Regions from separate parts of the Kitasatospora sp. NPDC051702 genome, predicted to be linked through region 2. Evidence: riboswitches for the same ligand, from Rfam matches in the RefSeq annotation. Region 2 holds a riboswitch; each other region holds the start of a gene.

Region 1 (4,455 bases), on a different contig from region 2:
TCTGCGCCCTCGTCCCGGTGGAGCGGACAACATGGCATCGACTGCCATAGGACAGCACCTTTCTTGTCGCCGTTGAACCCCGTCACCCGAAGAGGGCATGCGGAGCGCCGCTGGTGCTTCCGGCCGGGCCTCACGTCCACGCGCTCATGTCGGAGGGCTTTCGAGGGCGAGGGCCGACCACGGCAGGTGATGAATAGTCACCGACTCACTACACCGTGCAACAACAACATGGAAAGAAGAGAGTCATAAAGATGCAACGGAGTGACGCACCAGAGCCGATCGGGGAATGACCCCCATTCCACAGCTCCGTTCGTCTACGTACTAAATGATGAGCTGCCCCCACTGGACGCCGTCGGCTGTCCAGGGCGCCGCCAGCGCCATAGCAGTACCGTTTTTTCCTCTTGGCCGCGCCCAGGCCGGTGAATCACGTATCGCCCCGTGATCCCAATCGTTGGCCCGATCATGAACGACCTAACGAATCTGCAGGAAGAGGCTCCCCCCACTGCGGCCGCCGGGGGCGCCGGCACGGTGGCCGAGCGCTGCCGCGCCGCAGGCGGCCTGCTCAGGGTCACCCTCGGTGAACTGCGCGCGGAAGTCGGCTACCGAAGACTCGGCAAGTACGTCCTGGAAGAACTCGCCGACCGCCTCGCCGAAGAGGGGCTCGGCTGGTTCCCGGCCTGGCGGCTCTCCCCGACGGAGAACGGCGAGCCGCGGAAGGACCACGAGGTGTGGGTGTTCGTCCGGGACGGCGGCCTCCGCTGTCAGGTCATCGACGCCGTCCAGGCCCCCGACGGCTCCGACGTCCCCACGGTCCTGAACGACCTGCTCGCCGGCCGCCCCCAGAACCTCTCCCCGGAGCGCAAACTCGGGCTCATCCGCGAGATCCTCGGGCTCTGACGCACACTCGGGCGATCCACGGGATTCCCCCTGCAGGCCCGGACGTTCGCGGGCGCGGCACCGGACGGCCCCTTCAGGGACCCCGGCGCAGCGCCCCGACACCCACCGTCAGTCAGTCCGCCAGCGGGAGGTAGACCCGGTTGCCCTGGGCCGCGAACTCCTCGGACTTGGCCTGCATGCCGGCCAGCGCCTCGGCGTCGAACCCGCTGGCGACGGCGGTGGAGCCGTCGCCGTGCTCGTCGCGGATCTTCTGGGAGATCTTCATCGAGCAGAACTTCGGGCCGCACATGGAGCAGAAGTGCGCGGTCTTGGCCGGCTCGGCGGGAAGGGTCTCGTCGTGGAACTCGCGGGCCGTCTCCGGGTCGAGGGCCAGGTTGAACTGGTCCTCCCAGCGGAACTCGAAGCGGGCGTCCGAGAGCGCGTCGTCCCAGGCCTGGGCACCGGGGTGGCCCTTGGCGAGGTCGGCGGCGTGGGCGGCGATCTTGTAGGTGATCACGCCGGTCTTGACGTCGTCGCGGTTGGGCAGGCCCAGGTGCTCCTTGGGCGTGACGTAGCAGAGCATCGCGGTGCCCCACCAGGCGATCATCGCGGCGCCGATGCCCGAGGTGATGTGGTCGTAGCCGGGGGCGACGTCGGTGGTGAGCGGGCCGAGCGTGTAGAACGGCGCCTCGTCGCAGATCTCCTTCTGGAGATCCATGTTCTCCCGGATCTTGTTCATCGGGACGTGGCCGGGGCCCTCGATCATCACCTGGACGTCGCGCTCGCGGGCGATCCGGCCGAGCTCGCCGAGGGTCTGCAGCTCGGCGAACTGCGCCTCGTCGTTGGCGTCGGCGATGGAGCCCGGGCGCAGGCCGTCGCCCAGCGAGAAGGTGACGTCGTAGGCCGCCAGGATGTCGCAGAGCTCCTCGAAGTTCGTGTAGAGGAAGTTCTCCTGGTGGTGCGCCAGGCACCAGGCGGCCATGATCGAGCCGCCGCGCGAGACGATGCCGGTCTTGCGGCGGGCGGTCAGCGGGACGTACCGCAGCAGCACGCCGGCGTGGACGGTCATGTAGTCGACGCCCTGCTCGCACTGCTCGATGACGGTGTCCCGGTACACCTCCCAGCTGAGCTCCTCGGCCCTGCCGTCGACCTTCTCCAGGGCCTGGTAGAGCGGCACCGTGCCGATCGGCACGGGGGAGTTGCGCAGGATCCACTCGCGGGTGGTGTGGATGTTGCGGCCGGTGGAGAGGTCCATGACGGTGTCGGCGCCCCAGCGGGTGGCCCAGGTCATCTTCTCCACCTCCTCCTCGATCGAGGAGGTGACGGCGGAGTTGCCGATGTTGGCGTTGATCTTCACCAGGAAGTTGGTGCCGATGATCGCCGGCTCCACCTCGGGGTGGTTCACGTTCACCGGGATGACGGCCCGGCCGCGGGCCACCTCGTCGCGCACGTACTCGGGCGCCAGCCCCTCGCGCAGTGCCACGAACTCCATCTCCGGGGTGATCACCCCCCGCTTGGCATAGGCGAGTTGGGTGACGGCGGCACCTCCGCGGCCGCGCAGCGGACGGCGCGGGCGGCCGGGGAAGACGGCGTCGAGGTTGCGCAGGTTCCCGCCGCGCGGCGAGGTGTGCTTGATGCCGTCGTCCTCGGGGCGCGCCTCCCGGCCGTCGTACTCCTCGACGTCGCCGCGCTGGCGGATCCAGGAGTCGCGCAGGGCGGGCAGGCCGCGCCGCACGTCGGGCTCGTAGGCGGCGTCGGTGTACGGGCCGGAGGTGTCGTACAGCGGGACGGTCCGGCCGTTGGTGAGCTGCACCTCGCGGTACGGGACCCGCAGATCGGGCCGGGACCCCTCGCGGTAGGCCTTGCGCCAGGCCGGGGTGGGGTAGCCGGTGCCCGCGCTGGTGACGGCGGAGCCGTCGGCGTCGGTGCTGCGGGCAGACTTCGGCTGTGCGTCGAACGTGGTCATCTGACCTCATACTCCCTACGCCGGCATTACCCGGTCCAGGTTCCTGCGGTCGACGCAGCCGTCGGTCCGTCCGTCGACGGTCCGGTCAGCGTCCTCTCAGCCCGGTGCTCCGAGCTCCCGCGTCCACAGGCGGTGTTGCCTGCACATGACGCCCAACACCGTAGCGAGCCGATCGCCGCAGGTCCAGAGGGGGTCCACGGACGGCGGGGCGGGACCGGCGGACCGGGCCCCCGGGCGCGCGGCGGCCGGGAACGCCGGAGGCCCGGTACCCCGCGCGGGGTACCGGGCCTCGGGGGTGCCGGTCTCAGCCCTTGGCGGCCTTCTTGACCAGGACCACCACGGCGGCGGCGATGCCGACCACCACCAGCACCTTGATCACGATCGCCAGCAGGGCGCCCACGACGCCGAAGACGAATCCCACGACGTTCCAGAGCAGCACCAGGACCAGCACCGGGATGACGATGTTGCGCACCCAGGAGGGCAGCGACTTCCAGAGCTCAGCCATGTCCGTTCCTTCTCTCCCCGTGGGGTCGGCTGCCTGTCCGGTGCCGTCTCCCGCTTGCTTTCGGTACTTCGATCGTACGGGGGCCGGGGTGCCGGAACGAGGGCCCGCAGCCCGGAGAGAACCCGGAGATCACCCCGACCCGGAGACCGGGGAAACCCTGGTCAGGGCCCGGGGAGGACTCCCGGACAGGCCCCCGGAGGAGCCCCCCGGGAGCGGCCCCGGAAGGCCCGGGCCGCGGTCCGGCCGGCCGTCAGACCGGCCAGCGCTCCCCGCGCCAGGCCGCGTCCCAGAACATCCACTCGTACCGCGAGGTGGTGACGAAGTGCTCGACCACGCGGCGCCGTTCGGCCGGGGACACCTCCTCGCCGAGCCGGTCGGTGAGCGCCAGCACCCGGCGCACCACGGACTGGAAGGCCTCGTCGCCGTACGTGGCGATCCACTTGGCGTACAGCGGATCGGGCGAGCCCTGGGCGAGCAGCGCCTCCCCGACCCGGGCGTAGATCCAGTAGCAGGGCAGCACCGCGCCGACCGCCTCGGCGAAGGAGCCGCCGTAGACGGTGGCCAGCAGGTAGCTGGTGTAGGCCCGGGTGGTGGGCAGCACCGGCTCGGCGGCGGCCTGTTCGGCGCTGTCGCCGAAGGCCGTCATGAACTCGGCGTGCATGCCCTGCTCCGCGGCCAGCGCGCCGACCGCGTCGTCGGCGAAGGCCCGCACGTCCGCCTCGCCGGGCGCCTTGGCGGCGCAGACCGCGAGCGCCCGGGCGTAGTCGCGCAGGTAGTGCGAGTCCTGGACGACGAAGTGGCGGAAGGCGGCGCGCGGCAGGGTGCCGTCGGTGAGGCCGCCGATGAAGGGGTGGGCGAGGATCTCGGCGTACACCGGCTCGATGGCCGCCCAGAGTTCTTCCGTCAGGCTCATGCTCATGCCCCGACCCTAAGGCGTGCCCCGTGGATCACCGCCGGGGCCGGTCGCCGGAGCCGGTGGCCGGGGCGGGCCCGGAGCGGCGGCCGGCCGGCTCAGGCCTCCGGCGGCGAGAACACCACCAGCACCCGGAGTTCCTCGGTGACGTGGTGGAAGCGGTGCGGGGTGCCGGCCGGGACGTAGACGACGGTG
Region 2 (4,455 bases):
GCTCCACGTCGGCCGGCTCGTCGACCGTCCAGACGTGGACCTGGTGCCCCAGCTCGCGCAGCCGCGTCACCAGCTGCGGGCGGGCCCGGACCAGGTCGATGCCCGGGCCGGCGATCCGCGCCCCGCCCGGCAGCGGGGAGCCCGGGCGCAGCCGGCCGAGCAGCGGCAGGGTCCGCTCGAAGAGGAAGACCCGGCGGTAGTCCGGTGCCCCGGCGGCCACCCGGTCGAGGGCCACCGAGGAGAAGCTCATGATCCGGGCGACCGGGCGGTCCCCCTCGCGCTCCGCGCCGATCTTGAAGCGCTCCAGCATCCGCAGCAGTTCGGCCTCCACCCGGCCGCGGTAGCGCACCGGGTGCTTGGTCTCGATCGCCAGGTCCACCGGGCGGCCGCAGTCCACCGCCAGCTCCAGCAGCCGCTCCAGCCGCAGCACGCCGCGCAGTTCGGGGTCGGTGCTGGGGCGGCCGGTCTTCCAGGCGCCGAAGTCGTACGCCTCCAGCTCGGCCAGGGTCATCGCCGAGACGGTGCCCCGGCCGTCGGAGACCCGGCCGATCCGGCGGTCGTGCACGCAGACCAGCTCGCCGTCGGCGGTCAGCCGGACGTCGCACTCGAGGGCGTCGGCGCCCTCGTCGAGCGCGCGCCGGTACGCCGCGAGGGTGTGTTCGGGCAGGGCGTGGGAGGAACCGCGGTGGGCGATCACCTGGACGGGCGGCGCGGTGTGCGCCGCCGTCGAGGACAGGTCTGGGCTGGTCACAGGGCCAACGATAGGCGGCCGAAGTGACGCGGAGACGAAGACGGCCCCAACCCGTGGGGCCGTCTTCGGTGGGCGGGGCCGTCGGCGGGGGCGGTTCCGGGCCCCGGCGGCCCGGCCCGTCAGGCTCCGGACGCCCCCGGCAGCGCGGCCTGCCCGGCCCGCCGCGCTCAGGCTCAGCCCGCCGTGTTCCGGCGGGTCAGCGGGGTGAGCGCCCAGGTGAGCAGGGCGGGCACCAGGAAGGCGAACAGCGAGGCGGAGGTCCACTCCTGCGGGGTGAAGTGCAGCGACTCCTGGGCGGAGGTCCAGAAGTCCGTCCACCAGCCGGCCACCGGGGTCGGCGCGATGAACTGGTAGACCGCGAAGCCCAGCACCCACGGCAGCAGCATCAGCCAGCGGGAGGGGGCGTCGGCGGAGAGGTTCCAGCCGTGCCGGCCGGCGCCGAGGAAGTAGTCCACCGCGAGCACCGCCAGCAGCGGCACGAAGACGGATCCGATCAGGCCGAGGAAGTTGGTGTAGGTGTCGGTGAACCGGTCGATCTGCAGCGCCAGGACGGTGATCAGCAGGCCGATCCCGCCGGTCAGCACCCGGCGGTCCACCTTCGGCAGCAGGTTCTGCACGGACATCGCCGTCGAGTACACGTTGGCGAAGGACTGGTCCGTCTCGCGCAGCACCAGCACCAGCAGGAACAGCCAGCCGGCCCAGACGCCGAGGAAGGAGTCGAAGATCCGGTTCGGGTCGCCGTCGGACTGCAGCAGCGCCATCAGGCCGAGCACGTAGCACCAGACCTGGGCGACGGTGTAGCCGGAGAAGCTGCCCCAGAACGCCGAGCGCGGGGTGCGCGAGTGCCGGGTGTAGTCGGCGGCCAGCGGCACGAAGGAGATCGACACCGCGATCATCATGTCGGTGGCGCCCAGGAAGCCGTGCCAGTTGCCGGCGCCCGGGTCGGGCACCCCCTGACGGCCCAGCTGGACGGTGAAGTACACCATCGCGACGGCGACGGCACCCGCGACGAAGCGGCGCAGCACCGCGATCGAGCCGAGCGGCCAGATGGTCAGCGCGGTGGTCAGCGCGCCGGCCAGCAGCACGAACAGCCAGCGGTAGCCGTCGGTGTGGGCGACGGTCTGGGCGCCCGCCGCGATCGTCAGCAGCTCGAAGACGCCCCAGCCGACGCACTGGACGATGTTCAGCACCGTCGGGACGTACGACAGCCGGGTGCCGAACAGCCCGCGCAGGTTCGCCATCGCCGGGGCGCCGGTCCGGGCCCCGATCAGGGCGGCCACGCCGAGCATCGCGGTGCCGACCACGGTGCCGGCCACGATCGCCGTCACCGCCGCGGCCAGCGAGAGCTCGCCGCCCTTGGCGCCGAGCACGGTGGCGGCGGTGGAGAAGCCGATCAGGCTGACGCCCAGGTTCATCCAGAGCGCGAAGTGGTCGCGGAAGCGCAGCGTGCGCGGCGGCTCGGTGTCCAGCACCAGTGGCGCCTCGACGCGCTCCGGGCGGTCCAGGACGGCGGTCGCCGTGCCGGAACCGGCCGGGCCGCCGGCGGCGTCGCCGTGAACGGTCGTGGACGATCCGGGGAGGTCCCCGGTCGCCCCGGGGAAACCCTTGGACTCGGGCGCGCCCGAAGAAGAGGATGGCGAAGCAGGCGGCATGGCCGATACTCCCTACGCCGGCATTACCCGGACAGGTTCCGGCGGTCTGCGCCCCCTCGACGGTCCGTCCACGATGCCGTGGCGGTACGGTCGACCAGCGCACTCTCAGCCTGGAAGGTCCAAGCTCCCGCGTGTCAGTTTGGAGCGACAGGCTAACCGGCACCGGGGTGGACGCCAAGGCCAGGGGCCCTGCCGTCCGCATCGCGGGACGCCCGGCGGAGGTGGGGGAGCCTCCGTCGCCGGGTCGGCCGTCTGCGCCGGCTAAGGATTCTTATGAGTTCTTCAGAGGGGTCCTTACGGCAATCGAATCGACTGTGCGAAAAACTATGGTCCTTGGTTCTGTCAGCTATGGAGGTCGTCCGTGAGCACCGAGCGAGAGGTTGGGCCCACCGGGCCGCAGGGGGAGCAGCCCTCGGGCGCCCAGGGGGCGGGCGGTCCCGCTTCCGACCCCGCCGCCTCGGGCGGGCACAAGCCGACCATGGCGTTCAGCCGGGTCCCCGAGCCCGACGCCGCCCCCGCCTCCGAGCCGGCCCCGGCCGACTCCCCGGCCGCCCCGGCCGAGGGCGGGCACCGGGCGACCATGGCGTTCGGCCGGGTCCCCGAGCCCGAGGCCGCCCCCGCCCCCGAGCCGGCCGCGGCCGACGCCGCCGCGGCCGCGGAGGGCGTCCCGGCCGAGGGCGGGCACCGTCCCACCGTCGCCTTCACCAAGGTCCCCGCGCCGGAGGCGGCCCCGGCCGCCCCCGTGGCCCCCGTCGAGGCGCCGTCCGCCGGCGTCGACCCCGCCACCGGCTACCTCGACGCCCCGCCGCCGGTGCTGCCGCCCGCGCCGCAGGCCCCGGCAGCCCCCGCGGCGCCGCTCGCGCCGGTGGCCGAGGGCCAGGCCCCGCCGCTGGGCAACCCGTACGCCACGCCGACCCACGGCGTCCCGGCCGCCGGCGCGCACGACCCGTACGGCCCGCCGCCCGCCCCCGGCGTGCCCGCCGCGCACCCCGCGCCCGGCCACCACCCGTTCGGCGCCGGCCAGCCGCTCGGCGGCTGGGGCGCCTCCCACGACGCCACCGGCGGTGCCGGCTACCCGGGCGGCCCGGGCGGTCCGCTCGGCTACCCGGCCGACTACCCCGGCGGCCCCGGCGGCCCGCACCGCCCGCGCAGGAAGCGCGGCGGACTGGTCGCCCTGATCGCCGCCGTCGCACTGGTCGCCGGCGTGGCGGGCGGTGCGCTGGGCGTGGCGGTCACCGACCACAACAACGGCAGCAGCTCCGCGGACGACCACCGCAGCACCACCGTCCAGGCCAGCAACACCCAGAAGAACGAGCCCTCCCCCGGCTCGATCGCCGGCATCGCGCAGAAGGCGCTGCCCAGCGTCGTCACCATCAAGGCGCAGGGCAACGGCGAGTCCGGCACCGGCACCGGCTTCGTCTTCGACACCGAGGGCCACATCCTCACCAACAACCACGTGGTCGCGCCGACCCTCAACGGCGGCAAGCTCACCGTCAAGTTCGCCGACGGCACGTCCTACAACGCCTCGGTGCTGGGCCACGCCGAGGGCTACGACGTCGCCGTGGTCAAGATCGACAACCCGCCGAAGAGCAAGCTGGCGCCGCTCCCGCTGGCCGACTCCGACAAGGTCAACGTCGGCGACTCCACCATCGCGATCGGTGCGCCGTACGGCCTGGAGTCCACCGTCACCAGCGGCATCATCAGCGCCAAGGACCGCCCGGTCGCCTCCGGCGACGAGACCGGCGGCCAGTCCTCCTACATGAACGCCCTGCAGACCGACGCCTCGATCAACCCCGGCAACTCCGGCGGCCCGCTGCTCGACTCCGGCGGCGCGGTGGTCGGCATCAACTCGGCGATCCAGTCCAACGCCTCCGCCAACGGCCGGGCCGGCAGCATCGGCCTCGGCTTCGCCATCCCGATCAACCAGGCCAAGTGGGTCGCCGACACCCTGATCAAGACCGGCAAGCCCGTCTACGCCAAGCTCGACGTGCTGCGCAACGACGACTACAAGGGCGACGGCGCGCAGATCCAGACCCGCGACGTCCAGGGCCA
Region 3 (4,455 bases), on a different contig from region 2:
ACCGGGCCCTCCTCGTCGATGAACGCGGCCGGGACCTGCAGCGACTTGTTGGGTCCGCGGCGTACCGCGATCAGCTCACCCTTCTTGACCATGTTGCGGACCTCGGTGACGAGCACGCCCCACCGCTCGGAGATGTCGGGCAGGTACAGCCACTCGGGGACCAGGGCATCAGTCTTCGCATCGATCTCACTCACGGCACCAGACTGCCACCTCGACGGGCCCCCGCGCACCAAGGGGCCGGTCAGAGGGCGGCGGCGGCCTTCAGCGGCACGGCCGGATCCGCCGCGCGGACCGGGTCCAGGGCGGTGCCGCGCTCGATCAGCCGCCGGCCCTGGGTGAGGTCGCGCGGCCGGTCGACGGTCAGCAGCGCGCTCGGCACCCCGTCGCGCAGCCAGAGCACCGCCCAGGAGGCGTCCCCGGGGCCGCCGCGCCACAGCATCCGGTCGCCCGCGGCGTGCCGCCCGGCGTACTGGACCATCCGCCCGAACTGCTCCGACCAGAAGTACGGCACCGGGTCGTACGGCGGCGCCTCCGCGCCGAGCACCGCGGCCGCCGCCGCCTCGCCGGACTGCAGCGCGTGGTCCCAGTGCTGGACGGCCAGCCGGGCACCGACCCGGGCGGAGGGGTAGCTGACGCAGTCGCCGGCCGCGAAGACGCCCGGCGCGCCCGTGCGCAGGCGCTCGTCGACCAGCACCGCGCCGGTGCCGTCCAGCTCGACGCCGGAGCCGGCCAGCCAGTCGGTCGCGGGCCGGGCCCCGACCCCGACCACCACCTCGTCGGCGGCCAGGTGCGAGCCGTCCGCCAGCAGCACCGAGCCGGACTCCACGGCGGCGACGCCGACCCCGCAGCGCAGCTCGACACCCGCCTCGGCGTACCAGGCGGCCATCGCCGAACCGACCTCGGTCGGCAGCGCACCGGGCAGCGGGGCCGGGCCCGCCTCCACCACCGTCACCGTGCAGCCGGCCTCGCGGGCCGCGGTGGCCACCTCGGCGCCGATCCAGCCCGCGCCGACCAGCACCAGGCGCAGCCCGGGCCGCAGCAGGGCCCGCAGCGCGAGCGCGTCGTCCAGGGTGTGCAGCAGGTGCGCGCGCTCGGCGCCGGGCAGCCGCCGCGGGGTGGCGCCGGTGGCGATCACCAGTGCGCCGTAGGGGAGTTCACCGCCGTCGGTGTGCAGCACGCCGGGGGTGAGGCCGGTGGCGCGGCGGCCGGTGAGCAGCTCGATGCCGAGGTGCGGGTAGTCGATGTCGAGGGGGGTGGCGTCGGTCTTGCCGAGCAGCACCTCCTTGGACAGCGGCGGCCGGTCGTACGGCGCGTGCCGCTCCTCGCCGACCAGCACGATCCGCCCCCGCCAGCCGCCCTGCCGCAGCTTGAGGGCGCACTGCGCCCCGGCCAGCCCGGCTCCGACGACGACCACCTGATCCGTTCCGCTCAGCTCTGCCACGCCCGTCACTGTACTCAGCGCCCTCGACGCCCGGTCGAGGCGTCCACCAGGGGGACCGCACGCCCGCCCGGCCGGCCGCGGGCACCCCCACCTGCGCACTCTCCGTCCACCCCTCGTACACGCCTTCGGCCGGGCCGACCACCGGCGTTATGGTGGGGGCACGATCACGGGAGCCCGGCGGACCGGGCTGAGAGGCGGGCTGGCACGGCCTGCGACCGTCCGAACCTGATCCGGGTCATACCGGCGAAGGGAGAAGAGCAGCTTTGACACGCTTGGCATCGGGCGCCCGCGCCGACGTGCTGGTGGTCGGCGGGGGCCTGATCGGTCTCGCCGTCGCCTGGCGGGCGGCGCAGCGCGGACTGGCGACGGTCGTGGTCGACCCCTCCCCCGGCGGCGGGGCGGCCCGGGTCGCGGCCGGGATGCTCGCGCCGGTCACCGAGCTGCAGTACGGCGAGGAGCCGTTGCTGCGCCTCGGCATGGCCTCGAACGAGCGGTACGCCGCCTTCGCCGCCGAACTGACCGAGGCGAGCGGCGGCGCGGACACCGGCTACCGGCGGTGCGGCACGCTCGCCGTGGCGCTGGACTCCGACGACCGGGCGGAACTGCGCGAACTGCACGCCTTCCACCAGCGGCTCGGCCTGGACTCGACCTGGCTGACCGGCCGGGAGGCCCGCCGCATGGAGCCGATGCTCGCCCCCGGCGTGCGCGGCGGCCTGCACGTCGCCGACGACCACCAGGTGGACGGCCGCCGGCTGCTCGCCGCGCTGCTGCTGGCCGGCGAGGCCGCGGGCGTGGTCGTGCGGCGCACCCCGGCGGTCGAGCTGCTGGTCGAGGGCGACCGGGCGGTGGGGGTGCGGCTCGGCGACGGCGGGGCGGTGACCGCCGACCGGGTGGTGCTCGCGGCCGGCCCGCACAGCCACCGGCTGCCCGGCCTGCCGGACGGGGTGCTGCCGCCCGTCCGCCCGGTGAAGGGGCAGATCCTGCGGCTGCAGGTGCCCGGGGCGTACCGGCCGTTCCTGTCCCGCAACGTCCGCGCCGTGGTGCGCGGGCAGCACCTGTACCTGGTGCCCCGGGAGGACGGCGAGCTGGTGATCGGCGCGACCACCGAGGAACAGGGCTACGACACCACGGTGACCGCCGGCGGGGTCTACGAACTACTGCGCGACGCACACGAGTTGGTCCCCGGGATCACCGAACTCCCGCTACTGGAGACCTCCGCCGGGCTGCGCCCCGGCTCGCCGGACAACGCGCCGCTGCTGGGCCCGACCGCCCTGCCCGGACTGGTCGCCGCCACCGGCCACTACCGCAACGGGGTGCTGCTCGCCCCGGTGACCGCCGACCTGCTCGCCGAGTACCTGGCGACCGGCGAACTCCCCGAGCTGGCACAGCCGTTCACCCCCACCCGGTTCTCCCCCGACCGCTCCACCACGAAGGCCTCCGCATGACCGAGATCGCACTGACCGTCAACGGCGAGCCCCGCCGGGTGCCCGCCACGACCACCCTCGCCGAGGTGGTGGCCACCCTCAGCACGGCCCACTCCGGCGTCGCCGCCGCGCTCAACGAGGCCGTGGTGCCCCGGGGTTCGTGGTCCGACACGGCGCTGTCCGCGGGCGACCGGATCGAGATCCTCACCGCCGTCCAGGGAGGCTGACCATGGCCGACGACCTGCTGACCATCGCCGGGGCGACCTTCGGCTCCCGGCTGATCATGGGCACCGGTGGCGCCCCGAGCCTGGAGGTCCTGGAGCGCGCGCTGCTGACCTCCGGCACCGAGCTCACCACCGTGGCGATGCGCCGGGTGGACGCCTCCACCCAGGGCTCCGTCCTGGACGTGCTGACCCGCAACGGCATCCGCGTGCTGCCCAACACGGCCGGCTGCTACACCGCCGGGGAGGCCGTGCTGACCGCCCGGCTGGCCCGCGAGGCGCTCGGCACCGACTGGGTGAAGCTGGAGGTGATCGCCGACGAGCGGACCCTCCTGCCGGACCCGATCGAGCTGCTGGACGCCGCCGAGACCCTCGTCGACGACGGCTTCACGGTGCTCCCGTACACCAACGACGACCCGGTGCTGGCCCGCAAGCTGGAGGACGTCGGCTGCGCGGCGATCATGCCGCTCGGCTCGCCGATCGGCTCCGGCCTGGGCATCCGCAACCCGCACAACTTCCAGCTGATCGTGGAGGGCGCGAACGTCCCGGTGATCCTGGACGCGGGCGCCGGAACCGCCTCCGACGTCGCGCTGGCGATGGAGCTGGGCTGCGCGGCCGTGATGCTCGCCTCCGCGGTGACCAGGGCGCAGGACCCGGTGCTGATGGCCGAGGCGATGCGGCACGCCGCCGAGGCCGGCCGGCTCGCGTTCCGGGCCGGCCGCATCCCGCGCCGCTTCCACGCCGAGGCCTCCTCGGCGATGGCCGGCCGGGCGGACCTGGACACCCGCGAGCGCCCCGCCTTCTGACGCCGGAACACCCGCGGCGCCCGGGGGCGTCCCGTGTCACAAGCCGGGCACAGCCGGGCCCGGGGGCGGTGTCCCCAGGGTCCGGTGCGCGCCCGCGGCACTAGACTCCCCCGGGTGGACATGGCACTGCACGACCCGCTGATCGGTACCCTGCTGGACGGCCGGTACCGGGTCGAGCAGCGCATCGCGACCGGCGGGATGTCCACCGTCTACAAGGGCACCGACACCCGGCTGGACCGGGTCGTCGCCCTCAAGGTGATGCACCCCTCGCTGGCCGGTGACGACGGCTTCACCGCCCGGTTCATCCGCGAGGCCAAGGCCGTCGCCCGGCTCACCCACCCCAACGTGGTCAACGTCTTCGACCAGGGCGCGGACGGCGGGAACGTCTTCCTCGCGATGGAGTACGTGCCCGGCCGCACGCTGCGCGACCTGCTGCGCGACCGCGGCGCGCTGTCCGTCCGGGCCGCGCTGGACGTGCTGGAGCCGGTGCTCGCCGCCCTGGGCGCCGCCCACCGGGCCGGGCTGGTGCACCGCGACGTCAAGCCGGAGAACGTGCTGATCAC

What was found. A riboswitch is a leader RNA that binds a small molecule or an ion and turns the genes downstream of it on or off. The one in region 2 is predicted to bind thiamine pyrophosphate.
Region 1: it holds a riboswitch for thiamine pyrophosphate, as region 2 does, so the genes downstream of both, thiC (phosphomethylpyrimidine synthase ThiC) here and AB0N04_RS08270 (cytosine permease) in region 2, are expected to answer to the same signal.
Region 3: it holds a riboswitch for thiamine pyrophosphate, as region 2 does, so the genes downstream of both, thiO (glycine oxidase ThiO) here and AB0N04_RS08270 (cytosine permease) in region 2, are expected to answer to the same signal.

Annotation. Positions count from the first base shown of each region.
Region 1 covers NZ_JBFAZB010000034.1:49,091-53,545, reverse strand. The annotation lists gene AB0N04_RS25625 (ice-binding family protein) at 1-48, opposite strand, end outside; gene AB0N04_RS25620 (hypothetical protein) at 463-897, shown strand; gene thiC (phosphomethylpyrimidine synthase ThiC) at 1,010-2,842, opposite strand; TPP riboswitch at 2,838-2,973, opposite strand; gene AB0N04_RS25610 (DUF5326 family protein) at 3,147-3,347, opposite strand; gene tenA (thiaminase II) at 3,598-4,266, opposite strand; gene AB0N04_RS25600 (cupin domain-containing protein) at 4,359-4,455, opposite strand, start outside.
Region 2 covers NZ_JBFAZB010000006.1:155,313-159,767, reverse strand. The annotation lists gene AB0N04_RS08275 (glycerophosphodiester phosphodiesterase family protein) at 1-751, opposite strand, end outside; gene AB0N04_RS08270 (cytosine permease) at 925-2,403, opposite strand; TPP riboswitch at 2,396-2,544, opposite strand; gene AB0N04_RS08265 (trypsin-like peptidase domain-containing protein) at 2,765-4,455, shown strand, end outside.
Region 3 covers NZ_JBFAZB010000003.1:196,266-200,720, reverse strand. The annotation lists gene AB0N04_RS04425 (Rv2175c family DNA-binding protein) at 1-194, opposite strand, end outside; gene AB0N04_RS04420 (FAD-dependent oxidoreductase) at 242-1,450, opposite strand; TPP riboswitch at 1,598-1,710, shown strand; gene thiO (glycine oxidase ThiO) at 1,705-2,886, shown strand; gene thiS (sulfur carrier protein ThiS) at 2,883-3,092, shown strand; gene AB0N04_RS04405 (thiazole synthase) at 3,095-3,892, shown strand; gene pknB (Stk1 family PASTA domain-containing Ser/Thr kinase) at 4,013-4,455, shown strand, end outside.